2 regions of the Lysinibacillus sp. fkY74-1 genome follow, and region 1 is predicted to be linked to the other one. Evidence: riboswitches for the same ligand, from Rfam matches in the RefSeq annotation. Region 1 holds a riboswitch; the other holds the start of a gene.

Region 1 (7,003 bases):
TATACCTATCAGCATAAAGCAAAACGTCATATATTGGTAATGTACCCTACTCGCTTTCCATCTTTGCTCATATCTTCAGGAAGATACACATCCCCATTTTTTTTGGTCACTTATTGAAAAATAAGTGACCTTTTTTGGCTGCTAGTCACCATGGTTCTGCACCTGTCTCTTACAGCATGCATACTATACATATAATACCCTTTTTTGCAGGGAGGATTTTATGAAAAATAACAAAGGCTATCGGAATAGTGAAGGAGCTGAGTCAGTGAGTCAAGCTGCTAAGCTGGCTGTTATTGCGGGAGCCATCACAACACTTGGTGATGCACTAGCGACCATTGCAGCAGGTCTTGCCTTGGAAGATGAGTTACAAGAGAACCAAGGTAAAAATAATGATATTGATAAACTGCAAAAGCAAATTGACGATTTAAATTATGAAATGAAGCAATTAAAAAGAATGCTTCGGTAAAATGTAGCCATGAACGTAAAAAAAACGACAATATTCAAAGGATATTGTCGTCTCAGACTGTAGACAAACTCAAAAAATTTGAGAGTTTGCCTACAGTCTTTTTTCTTTTACAATGAAATAAAGTAAAGCCGTTGATTTCCACTACGGGCGGACGCTTTCCGCGGGCGGGGTCGAGCTGCTTCCCTCGCTGCGCTCAGTCCAGGATCTCGACTTTCCCGCTTTTCCTGCAGGAGTCGCCGCCCTTCGTTCCCATCAACTTCTACATAAAGTACTTACTTTTATCTATATAGGGTGTTGAAAAGTAAATTTTTGAGGTGATAACGATGATGACGAAAAATCAATCCCATGAACGAGAACAATTAGAAATGTTAACGATTGATCCATTAGTTCCCAACGATCATTTAGTGCGAAAACTTGAGGCTGCTATTGATTTTTCATTTATCTATCCTTTAGTCGAACATCTCTATTCAACTAATGGGCGTCCTAGTATTGATCCTGTTGTTCTCTTTAAAATGACGTTTATTCAGTACGTTTTTGGTATTCGGTCCATACGTCAAACCATCAAAGAAATTGAAACGAATATGGCGTATCGTTGGTTTTTAGGATTTGGCTTCCATACAGAAGTCCCGCATTTCTCTACCTTCGGTAAAAATTATGTCCATCGCTTTTAAGACACCGATATATTTGAGCAGATTTTCTATGGTATTTTAAAAGAGATTATGCATCAAGGACTCCTCCATGCAGACCATTTATTTATCGATTCCACGCATGTTAAAGAAACTAGCTACTTGGACATGGCAGACAGCTTAAGAGAGCATCTATGCTCGAAGAGTATGTTGGATACAGCAATGATATACCAAATATTGAATATGAAAGAGAAAGAAAAATGACAAAAGCCATCGAGAATGAACTTCTCAACGGCTTTTGTCTACAGTCTGAAACGACAATATTCAAAGGATATATTCGTTTTTAAATTTTACAATGAAATAAAGTTAAGCAAGCAATCTTCACGGTGGATGGTCTGTTTTCGGTGGCAGAATAGCCCTTCCTTCCAACTGTCTTCGTAAAATGAACTTTTAAGGGTATAAACGATAATGACAAATCATTTAGCAGCCCAAATATCAAGCTCTATTTTAATCTCTGGCAAACCTAGTGCTGATACATAGGCTATGGTCATTGATGGATAGGAATCGCCAAACATACCTTGCCATTGCTCGTCGAAATAATCCCAATCTATTTCCTCTGTAGCCCAAATATTGACCTTTACAATGTGAGAGGCATCAATTCCCTCTGAAGCTAAAATCGTTTCAATATGATAAAAGGTATTTGTTATTTGTTCATCTAATGTCTGTGGTAATTGATCATCTTGGTCCAAACCAATTTGACCAGAAAAAACATACATTGTTGCATCTTTTGGAATAATTGTGACATGACTATATTTCCCTACAGGCTTTGGTGCCTTTATTGGGTTTTTACGCACTAGTTTTGATTTCATGTTGAATCTCCTTTAGGTTCTTTTTTTCTAAAAAAGTGCAGACTTATCCCTTGTTCAACTATTCTAGAAAAAAACAGCAGTGGAGAATCCAATGCCCATGCTTAAAAAACGGATAGATCTTTTTTTCATAAGCTTTCTCCCCTTTACCTAAAGTTATTGCCATATTACCATTTCTATCCCTCTTTTTCAATTTATAACTGAAATTATTAAGAATTTTCTTTTTAAGACTCTGAGGCAATTAACTATTTAAACATAGCGAATCTAACATATACTTAATAGTGTAAAGCTAAATTAGCCTTACACCTCCGAAATTGTTACTAGGGTTACTCCATCCCAAGTGGCCCTTCCTTTTTTCACAATTAAAACTAGGTACTCTCTTTGTGGAGTACCTAGTTTTTTTGTTAGTATGCGTGTTCATTCACAGTATACCATATCATCCTCTACAATTTTTCAACAAACTTCCAATAGGTGCTGTAAGCATAAAAACCATGATTGAAGTGCGCTTATATGTACTGGCATGATATTCTTTTCTTTTTACATCAAGTAAGGTATACAATTTACAAAATAAGTAAATAATATGTTTTGTAAGGGGGGAATCGCTATGAACACTAATGTGACTAAACCCTAAACCCTTTATTCCATCCCCAAGTTCATAGCGATTACCGTTCTAAAAAATTCAGGTCTCATTCGAGTACCTGTTTTTTTTTCATCGTTTTTTATAGTTTTTAGGGCATTATCATTTACTACGTGTCGGATGTCCATTGATATAATTTATACTGTCTTTCATTTCTTCTAATAATTTTGTTTGTCTTTTTAGTTGCTTAATCGTACTAATAGCAAACCAAATTATAAAAATAATCGGAATTATGTAAAACAACAGTCCTACTATCGAAAATAAACTAAATATAATATCTCCATTATTATAATTATTCAAATCCTAAACCTCCTGTCTTTAAACAAGATTGTAGCATACTAGATTTCGATTTGGTATTAAAATGGAAAATGTCAATGTGTTATAACGATTATTCTTTGCAGGCTACTCACTTTTCCCACAGAAAACGAGTAGCCTCTTCTACAAAGAATTAACCTGAAATAAGACGTTTTTCTTTTAATGATCCCACTTGACCAAGAATTAGGGCTCCGAACATTTGTATAATCGTCTTCACTATAATTTGTCCTACAATAGCGGCAGGTACTGCTTCCCAAGGCAATATATTAGCTCCAAGTGGACTCAATCCAATGACTACAAAGATTGCAGAATCCAAAAACCCTCCCACGATTCCACTGTAAAGCACTCGCCAAGCCATTGGTAATTTCAGTCGACTATAGATTTCTGTATCAGCTGTTTCAGCCACAACAAATGAGACAGCCGATGCTACCACAATTAAAAGTGTATCCCCGAGTATGAATGACACTACTGCTGATAAAATTAAAGCTGTAACGATAAAGAAATATGTCTTTGTTCTACCATATTTATTTTGCACAAGGTCCCTGAAAATAAAGGTCGCCCCTATTAAAAGCGTCCCCATTGGAACAATAAACATCCCAAACTGTAATGGCGCAAATGCTGCTGTTACCACATTAGCGATGATAATCGATAATAAATAAAATAAAATTCTCATTCTGGTACTCCTCTAATACATTTATAGACATTTCGTAATGGCACACTATACACCTCTTTTATTTCCCCATACAAGAGTGTGCAACTGTGGCAATACTTTAACATCCTTTAATTCCTCATCTTTCAACACGCTATCAATCAGTGCATGATATTTATCTAGTAAATTTTTCATTAATCGCGAATTGTCATTCGTTGTGAGATCATCATTGCCGACTTGAAGATAAAAGGGGATAGTTGGAAATTGATGGTGAATTTGTTTAGCAAAATCGTAATCCTCTTGAGTAAAAACGACTATTTTTAGAGAAATATGGTGATGACTATTTTGCAATCTAAGTTTTCCAAAAATATCCACCAACACTGAATACTCTGTTGTCATACCTGAACTAGGCGCCTTGGGAGAAATGGTCAATTCATCAATGTCGTACATCCAGTTCTGCCACCTACTTCCTTGTGTTTCCACCGCAACCTTTATGTTGTTTTCTTTTAAAATGGCAATAAGCGCCTCTAAATTAGCATAAAGTGCAGGATTGCCGCCTGAAATCGTAACATATGAAAAGCCATTACCCCCAAGACGCTTCAACTCTGCCCAAATCTCTTCCGCTGTCATTTGAACAATAAGATGCTTTCCGCTACCGTCCCACGTAAACGACGAATCACACCACGAACAAGAATAATCACAGCCAGCCGTTCTTACAAACATGGTCTTTTGGCCCACTACCATTCCCTCGCCTTGAATTGTCGGTCCAAAGATCTCGACAACAGGTATCTTACTCAACTTCCATCCACTCCCGTCTCGCTTCTGCATAGCTTGTTGGAGTTTCATATAGTCTGATAAATTCTACACGCGCACCATTATTTCTTTGCTCATCACGCAAGGCCACTACCATGGTATCGTAAATCCAAACAACTATATTTTCTGCTGTGGTATTCATAGGTGGAAGCGTTTCGTTTAAATAACGGTGATCCAGATGAATCTCAATTTTTTGTTTCCATATTCTTTTGATATCACCAAAATCAATCATCAAGCCGCGTTCATCTGTATATCCACTAAGTCCCAATACAACACGATAAGTATGGCCATGTAGGTTTTTACATTTGCCCTCATAATGATGTAAATGATGAGCAGCATCGAAGGTAAATTCTTTGCTTACAAGCACACGCTTAGCATGATAGTTCAATTGATTACTTTGGATATCTACCCCTATTTTTTGGAGCTTATCGACGATTTTAAAATCTGACATGCTTAAAACTCCTTCCTATAGCTTAGATACTCATCAAGCCCTTTTTTTCGCAGTTTACATGCGGGGCATTCCCCACAACCATCTGCGATTACTCCGTTATAGCAAGTCAATGTTCTTTCCCGAACAAATTCTAGAGCCCCAAACTGATCGGCAAGCTCCCATGTCTGCGCTTTATTGAGCCACATTAACGGTGTATCAATCACAAAGGAATTATCCATCGATAAATTTAACGTTACATTCAAGGACTTAATAAAAACATCTCGGCAATCCGGATATCCACTGAAATCCGTTTCACATACACCAGTTACAATATGCTTGGCTCCTATTTGACTTGCTAAAACACCAGCGAATGAAAGAAAAAGAAGGTTTCGTCCAGGTACAAATGTCGATGGAAGCTCACCATTTTGACCGTCTTCCACTTTAATGTCTTGTCGTGTCAATGCATTCGGAGCAAGCTGATTTAAGAGGGTCATATCAAGTATGTGATGCTTAATACCAAGCTCCTCTGCTATCTGTTCCGCACATTCAATTTCAAGGCGATGTCTTTGTCCATAATTAAAAGTCACGGCCTCAATCTCTGCAAAACGTTCTTTTGCCCAAAACAGACAAGTTGTACTATCCTGACCTCCACTAAATACAACAATTGCTTTCTCCTGCTTCATCTATAAAAACTCCCTTTGATGGAAAAAACAGCACGCTAAGAAAAGGTGCTGCTTTCTCCTTAGTTTTTTTAAGAGGGTAGCTAAAAACCTCTTTTTTGATTGGACTAACTAATTTCTCGTTATCGATTATCAATTTTTTCTGGATAAAGGTCATGGTTCATTAAACGGTAATTTGCGATTTCTTCATATTTAGTCTCTGGCTTCCCATAGTTACACCACGGATCGATTGAAATCCCCCCACGTGGCGTAAACTTCCCCCAAACCTCGATATATCGAGGGTCAAGCAATGTAATTAAGTCATTCATAATGATGTTAACGCAATCTTCATGGAAATCACCGTGATTTCTAAAACTGAATAAATACAACTTTAGTGATTTACTCTCTACAATTTTTTTGTCTGGAATATACGAGATGTACATCGTTGCAAAATCAGGTTGATTGGTAAGCGGGCATAAACTAGTGAACTCTGGACAATTAAACTTAACGAAATAATCGCGATTGGAATGAAGATTATCTACTGCCTCCAATACCTCAGGTGCATATTCAAATGAATAGTTCGTTCCTTGATTACCTAATAATGTTAAATCCTTTAGTCCTTCTTCATGACTTCGACCAGACATAAAAAAACCTCCTTGTAAAATGTTTCCCAACACTTTCAAGAGAGGCTTTACCAATTCATCTATTAAAACATACGTCTAAACATAAAAAAGCCACGTCCGATATGGACATGGCAAATTGTCATGTTTCCATAGTTTTTTATAGAGGGTATCAGCTATGAACCTCTCCCGATCAAGTTCGGGCATTCTTTTCCTCCATATAATACGAAAAATAGTACGAAACGTCAAATAGATTTTTTCATACAAAATCCCAGAATTGCTTCTTCTGAAATTACACTGTCATTCTAGGCTATATTTTAGCAGCTCATAAAATCTTAGCTGGGCATAGTTTCATTACTATTCGTAAAAAATAAAACCTGAGTGTAGTATTACTTAAATCCTATAATCCACTCTAAAGTAATACTATTATAGTCGGTTAGAAGTGACCTTTCTCAGCTCTATTAGCGCAAAATTAGCTAGATAATGCTCCCTTAAAATGAAAAAGCTCCTAACATATTTTCAAACTGAAATAAATCAACTACAATGGACAAATGGTAGAAATTCTAAAATCTACCCAATTACCTTAATTTATACAAATTTACTGTGAAGGAGCACGAACATGAAAAAGAAGTTTTTATCCTTACTCATGACCGTCATAATGGTCCTGTCCGTAAGTGTAGCGGTGTATGCTGATGAAAAGTCACCACCTGCGACAAGAGGAGAAATTGTTAAAACCTTGTTGATAGCTGCAGATACCTATCAACCAGGACTAAATAAGGAGGCAATTATACAAGGCTCTAAAAACAAAGATTTACGAGAAAATGAGCCAGCGAAGAAAGTTGAAGCTTTAGTTATGTTGAGCAGAGCATTCGGCGAATTGCCAAAGCCTGTTGGAAATGATCTTCGCAGTGGCACATTTGGA
Region 2 (7,003 bases), 2.1 Mb from region 1:
ATGCATAATTTTCAACCGCGTACATGCCGAATCCATCTTTCTCTGTAGTCGTAACAGTGAAAGTTCCTCCAACACCTTCAGATGAAATGCCCGTTACCTTAATTGATAATGGGCTTTTTTTATTTCCACAAATTAATACTTGTCAAAATGCGAACATCAGTTCTAAAATAACACAAACGAATGTTCTTGTTTGAGAGGTGTGGAATGATGAAAGAACAACTTATAAAAGCAATGCAGCGAAATCAATTTTTGAACATGATGTATATGGCTAAAGACGGCACAGTGTCACAAAGGCGTATCAAGATAATTAAAATTGTTGGCGGTTCCTTTCAGGCGTATTGTTTTACAAGGCAAGCCAAGCGCACATTTATGATTGATAGTGTATTGGCAGTTGTTCCAGTCATTCACAAGGAGCGTTCCGTTGTATGCTGAAACCTGAACAACGGCGACTATTTCATAAATTCTTAATTCTAGAAATGGCAGTCCAATCATTGCAACGTGATTTCCCTGTAATTGAAAATTTGTACTAAATACCGTCATTGGCTCGATATCACAGCGCATCGTCTAACTAGTTCACTTTTACTTTCACCCTACGCAATTTCAACCTTCGAAACTTTCTTTTTACGTAAGTTGTTAGCAAAAAAAATTGCTGTTCCTTCTTCTGGTGTTAGCTCTAATTCCTGATAAATTGAATTCATGAGAAATACAATGAATATTTTAGCCGCTTTATTATTTTACACATTATTTACACATAGTTATTTACAAACCCGCATGAATACTGATATGATTGCACTTGCTCTACGTGGTTCGTAACCATCCCACGAAAAAAAACTAAGGAGAAATGAATATGAAAATAAAGTTTTTAGCAGCAAGTGGTATTATTGCAGCTCTATACATTGCTGTGACGATGCTTGTTGCACCATTTGGTTTTACAGAGGTGCAGTTCCGTGTATCTGAAATTTTTAACCATTTAGTGGCCTTTAATCCACGCTTTGCCGTTGGTATCATAATTGGAGTATTTATTGCTAATATCTTTTCACCACTTGGTATCTACGACTTAGTATTTGGTGTTGGACATTCTATGATTACATTGGGTTTGTTCATTTTGATTTGTAAATTTGTTAAAAATATTTGGGCACGCTTAATCATCAATACATTCTTATTTACTTGTACAATGTTTATAATTGCCTTTGAATTGAATTTAGCCTTAGAGCTACCATTCTTTTGGACTTGGCTAACGGTGGCAGCAGGTGAATTCGTTGTTTTAGCGGTGGGTGCACCTATTATGTATATACTCAATAAACGCCTTCACTTTAAAGAGATGATTGAATAGACGAGTCTTACAAGATTCGTCTTTTTTTCTTGACAATATTCTGAAAACATTCTACAATTCTTTCTAATAAATGCGAAGAAGAAGAGTAGTAGCAAACATCGTTACTTAAAGAGAGCTGGTGGTCGGTGTAAACCAGTAGTACGTACTTGTGAATGGACTTCAGAGCAGCCTTACTCCAATGTAAGGCCGATTGGCTCCCCGTTATCGGAGTTAGAAAGCGCACATCAATTGCGAATAAAGGTGGCACCACGGTTACTCGTCCTTTTTACAGAGGATTGGAGTGGCTTTTTTTTATGAAAAAATGAGCGTAGAGGAGTCGAGAAAAGATGAGTACAGTAGCAGAGAATAAAGGATATTTCGGAGAATTTGGTGGAAGCTTCGTTCCAGAGGAGCTTCAGCATGTATTAACTATTTTGGATGAAAATTTCCAAAAATTCAAAGATGATGCAGACTTTAATACAGAATTGAATTATTATTTCAATGAATATGTCGGTCGCAAATCCCCTCTTTATTTTGCAGAAAATTTAACAAAGCAATTGGCTGGCGCAAAAATATATTTAAAGCGTGAGGATCTTAACCATACGGGCTCACATAAAATCAATAATGTATTGGGTCAAATTTTATTAGCAAAACGTATGGGAGCAAATCGCGTTATTGCTGAAACCGGTGCAGGACAACACGGTGTGGCAACCGCTACTGCCTGTGCCATGTTCGGGATGGATTGTACTATTTATATGGGGTTAGAGGATACTAAACGTCAGGCATTAAATGTATTTCGAATGGAGCTTCTTGGAGCAAAGGTAGTAGCTGTTGATAAGGGGCAAGGACGTTTAAAGGATGCCGTTGATGAAGCATTCGCTGATTTGGTGGCAAACTACGAAACGACATTTTATTTATTAGGCTCTGCTGTTGGGCCGCACCCATTCCCCTCAATGGTTAAACATTTCCAATCAGTTATTAGCCGCGAAAGCCGCGAGCAAATTTTGGAGAAAGAAGGAAAACTACCAACCGCTGTCCTAGCCTGTGTTGGCGGTGGAAGTAATGCTATAGGGGCATTCGCAGAGTTTATTGCTGATAAAAATGTTCGTCTTATCGGAATAGAGCCAGATCAAGCTGCTACACTTAACGAAGGAACGCCTGGAGAACTGCACGGCTTCAAATGCTTAGTGCTACAGGACGCAGAGGGAAACCCTCTACCAACATACTCGATTGCCGCAGGGTTAGATTACCCAGGTGCGGGACCTGAGCACAGTCACTTAAAAACAATTGGTCGTGCAGAGTATGTTACCGTGACAAATGAAGAAGTCCTAGAGGCATTTCAGGTGCTATCGAAGGTAGAAGGTATTATTCCTGCACTCGAAAGCTCTCATGCAGTTGCCCATGCACTAAAACTAGCGCCTACTCTTACAACTGATGACATTATTATTATTAATATCTCAGGTCGTGGCGATAAGGACGTTGAGCAAGTTTTTCATATGTTAAATAAATAATTTAAACCTGAAAGAGCGATTTCCTAAACCGGAAATCGCTCTTCAACTTTCACTAATGATGTAATGTCTGCTGATCTTGAAACACAAGTATAAACGAATCTATTCCAATAAGAATATATATCCCCCATTTATTTCATAAAAAAAACGGATGAAGTCTATCACATCATCCGTTCAATCGCTATTATGAAATCGCTCTTTTATGCAGTTTAATTTTTAGCTTTTCTAACATATCTACCGTCATTTTTGACAAATCGTACTCTGCTTTAAAGCCCCACTCTTTTTGTGCCGCTTCAATATTTATTGAGTTTGGCCAGCTATCTGCTATTGCCTGACGAACTGGGTCAACCTGATAGTTCATTGTAAAGTTCGGTAAATGTTTTTTTATTTCAGCTGCGATTTGCGATGGTTCAAAACTCATTGCTGTTATATTAAAAGCATTACGGTGAACAAGCTTACTACCATCGGCTTCCATTAAATCGACAATTGCCTGTAAAGCATCTGGCATGTACATCATATCCATATACGTACCTTCTTGAATATAAGATGTATACTTACCTTGTTCAATCGCTTCGTAGAAAATCTCTACCGCATAATCAGTTGTACCACCGCCAGGGGGTGTTACATAAGAAATTAAACCTGGGAAACGGACACCACGTGTATCTACTCCAAAACGGCTGAAGTAATAATCACATAATAATTCGCCAGCCACTTTATTAACACCATACATAGTTGTCGGGCGTTGCAATGTATCCTGAGGTGTGTCTTCCTTCGGTGTAGATGGTCCGAATGCCCCTATTGAGCTTGGTGTGAAGAATTGCATATTTAACTCTCGTGAAACTTCCAAAGCATTCATTAATCCACCCATATTTAAATTCCAAGCCAACAAAGGATTTCTTTCAGCTGTAGCTGATAATAGTGCTGCTAAATGCATCATTGTATCAGCACCAAAGTCCTTTGCTAAATCATGCATTCTTTGTCCATCTGTAACGTCCAATATCTCAAACGGGCCCTCAGTATGGTCAAGCTTTCTAATGTCAGTAGCAAGTATATTGTCCTCTCCATAAATACTACGAAGTTTTTCTACAAGCTCAGAACCAATTTGACCAAGTGCTCCGGTAACCATAATTTTTTTCATTTCTCAAAACCTCCACATGTGAACAATTGTACTTATGGAAAGTACAAAATATATTAACAAACATTGATTTAATAACACTTTCAATGAAATTCATTATAATGTGTTCGTTTTGAAAATACAACAATTATATTAAAAATATTCATAAAAGAAACATACTATCCCTTACTTCTCAGTATATGAACATTTTAAATTATTGTGCTACAAAAATATATCAAATACATTTGTATATTCACAGAGGACATATTTTAAAACTACCATCCAACAAGTTATTAGAGCAAATAAAAAGAATCCCCTTTGCTAACTTTACAAAGGAGATTCAATCGCCCATTAAGATATGAATGACTAAATTATATTGAAAAACGTTTAACGGCTATTTGTAGCACTTTTGATACCTTTCGTAATTCTTTAATATAATTATGGAAATGTTGCTGTGCTGTTAATTGATTGGCTGTTAAAGAAGCAACATGTTTTGTCGATACTGTATTCGTATCAGATAACGATGTCAACATAACCGCATCATCACTAACTTTTTTTGTATGATTGGCAATCTCTTGAACTGTAGAAGATACTTCCATAATATAAGGCTTGATTGTATGTACTTTTTCTAAAATTTGATCAAAACTGGAAGCCGTTTGTCCTGTTACAGTAACGCCTTTCTCGGTTGCCACTAGAACGCCCTCCATCATTTGCACTGCATAGCTTGAATCCAAATGAATGTTTTGTACAATGGATGTAATAGTTTGTGTAGAATGGACGGTTTGCTCCGCAAGCTTACGTACCTCATTCGCTACTACTGCAAATCCCTTGCCATGCTCGCCCGCTCTTGCCGCTTCAATAGATGCATTTAACGCCAATAGATTTGTTTGAGCTGTTATTCTTTCGATGACCTCTATCATTTGATCGATAGATGATGCTCGTTGAACTAAATTAAAAATGGCTGTATTGGATTTCTCGACAGCTTGCTTAATCGTCTGCATTTGCGCCAAATTGGCCTGCACAATTTCAGTACCGCTCTCCGCATCTCTAGCAGTTTTGTGGGCGAAATTTTCCACAATTTGAATTTTCTCTAATATGACCTGTACATCATTTAAAACTTCTTCTAGTGATGATGTATTGGAGGCCAACTTATTAGTAGACGCTGCTGTTGAATCTGAAATAGACTGTACATCTTTAGCTATTTTTAATGTTGTTGTAGAGGATTCCTCTGAGGACTCCTGCAATTTCCCGGTCATTTTCTCCACTTCGTAGGCACTGTCCGTAACTGTATGGAGTAAACGTTTCACTTCTGTGACCATTTGATTGTAAGAAAGCACTACCTCACCTAGCTCATCATGAGCCACATAACTTGCATTGGCAGTGAAATTACCCTGTTCAGCTTGCTTTAATAATGATTTCAATTGTCGTGTAGGTACATTGACTGCCTTTGTTGCTATAAATCCTATAATAATAACTAGCATCACAACTGTTAAACACACCCCACCAAGCAGCCAATAACCAAATTGTACATCTTCTTGATAGGACTGTTGTTGGTCTTTTGCTCGTTGAACAAGATAGTTTTGAGTTTCTTCTAATAATGTATGAATTTCCTGACTTATTGGTAGAAACGTCTGTGAATAAAATTTCTCTTGTTCACTTTGTTTCAATTGCTGGTAGCCCTCAATCTTTTCTCTCTGCTTTCCCAGCAAGGATTTATACTTATTAATTTGATGACTCATTTTTTTATCAATTTCTTGCCCTTTTAAATGGTCTAACGGCTTATCCACGTCTTTTAAAATGGCTGACATTCTTTTATAATCACCATCAGAATCAACGATAAAATCTAATTGACGTTGCGATTCCTCCAGCTCATTTAGCCATCCAATTGGAACAAGCCCCTGTTTGTAACTCTCACTTGCATGCCACGACATTTTTCTCAAATAATCCACACTAAATACACCTAGCAATACATTCGATAATACACAAACAATCATAAGTACAAGTAACTTGTCCTTCACCTTAATGAAACGAAAAAAATGCATGATCTCTGGCTCCTCCTCCAACTCTTACCAATAATGATAGTATGAAGATATAAAGCCAGTGTTATATTTTTGTAAAGATTAGACGAAGAATTAAGAAATTATGCCCACTCACTCATCCCATATAGGTAATTTACCGTACAAATCAACATGTACAAATATCCTTTATTTGCATCATGTAAATAGTTGCAACCTTCCACACATTACCAGCGTTTATAATATTAACTATAGAAAGAAGGTGTTACATTTGTCGCAGCTTAAGAAATTGGATGGAAGTTTAGTTGTGAGCCTCTTTTTCATTGGAGGTTTTAGCTGTCTTTTTGTCCATTCTAGCAGTGTCAATTTCGGACAATATACCAGTTCCTTCATTATGAAGCAATTTATCTTTTATCTCATTGGGTTTATGATCATGTTTGGGATTTCCTTACTTGATATTGAACAATTAAAAAAGATTGGATGGCCGTTTTATGGATTAGCCGTAGCATTCACTGCTGGACTCATAGTAGCACCAGAAAGTATTGCACGGACGATAAACGAGGCTAAATCTTGGTATCAAATACCATTTCTAGGCTCCCTTCAGCCATCTGAGTTCTTAAAATTCGCCTTTTTAATTGTTGTGAGTAAAGTCATTATCTCTCATCAAGAGAAAAATGGACGCCCCTCTTATCTAGCTGATTTATGGCTATTAGTAAAAATCGGACTCATCGTCCTTCCTCCATCGCTCCTTGTTTATAAACAACCCGACACAGGCATGGTTATGTTATACATGGCAATGATTCTACCCATGATACTTTTTTCGGGTATTCATAGAAAGTTACTGATTGTGTTTACGGCCATTCCTCTAGTTCTTATCAGTACAGTTGTAGTACTTTATGTCAGATTTAATGATTTTTTCACGGAAAAAATTTTAGGTGCCCTATCAGGACATCAAGTATCTCGTATTTATGGTTGGCTGCAGCCTTATGATTACATAGATTCTTCGTTTCAAGTACGCCAGGGCTTTTTAGCCATTGGATCGGGTGAATTTATC

The links. Region 1 has a riboswitch for preQ1 ahead of queC (7-cyano-7-deazaguanine synthase QueC). Riboswitches for the same ligand answer to the same signal wherever they lie in the genome.
Region 2: it holds a riboswitch for preQ1, as region 1 does, so the genes downstream of both, ACE1MS_RS02145 (QueT transporter family protein) here and queC (7-cyano-7-deazaguanine synthase QueC) in region 1, are expected to answer to the same signal.

What each region holds. Positions count from the first base shown of each region.
Region 1 is NZ_CP170173.1:2,526,384-2,533,386, forward strand. It holds gene ACE1MS_RS12255 (hypothetical protein) at 221-466, shown strand; partial or broken gene ACE1MS_RS12260 (transposase) at 790-1,251, shown strand; gene ACE1MS_RS12265 (RidA family protein) at 1,569-1,961, opposite strand; gene ACE1MS_RS12270 (hypothetical protein) at 2,698-2,895, opposite strand; gene ACE1MS_RS12275 (VUT family protein) at 3,044-3,583, opposite strand; gene queE (7-carboxy-7-deazaguanine synthase QueE) at 3,629-4,357, opposite strand; gene queD (6-carboxytetrahydropterin synthase QueD) at 4,350-4,823, opposite strand; gene queC (7-cyano-7-deazaguanine synthase QueC) at 4,826-5,485, opposite strand; PreQ1 riboswitch class I at 5,539-5,582, opposite strand; gene queF (preQ(1) synthase) at 5,605-6,105, opposite strand; PreQ1 riboswitch class I at 6,228-6,274, opposite strand; gene ACE1MS_RS12300 (M13-type metalloendopeptidase) at 6,701-7,003, shown strand, end outside.
Region 2 is NZ_CP170173.1:446,327-453,329, reverse strand. It holds gene ACE1MS_RS02150 (transcriptional regulator) at 208-432, shown strand; PreQ1 riboswitch class I at 797-841, shown strand; gene ACE1MS_RS02145 (QueT transporter family protein) at 848-1,333, shown strand; T-box leader at 1,400-1,600, shown strand; gene trpB (tryptophan synthase subunit beta) at 1,660-2,823, shown strand; gene ACE1MS_RS02135 (L-threonine 3-dehydrogenase) at 3,005-3,958, opposite strand; gene ACE1MS_RS02130 (HAMP domain-containing methyl-accepting chemotaxis protein) at 4,306-5,976, opposite strand; gene ACE1MS_RS02125 (FtsW/RodA/SpoVE family cell cycle protein) at 6,221-7,003, shown strand, end outside.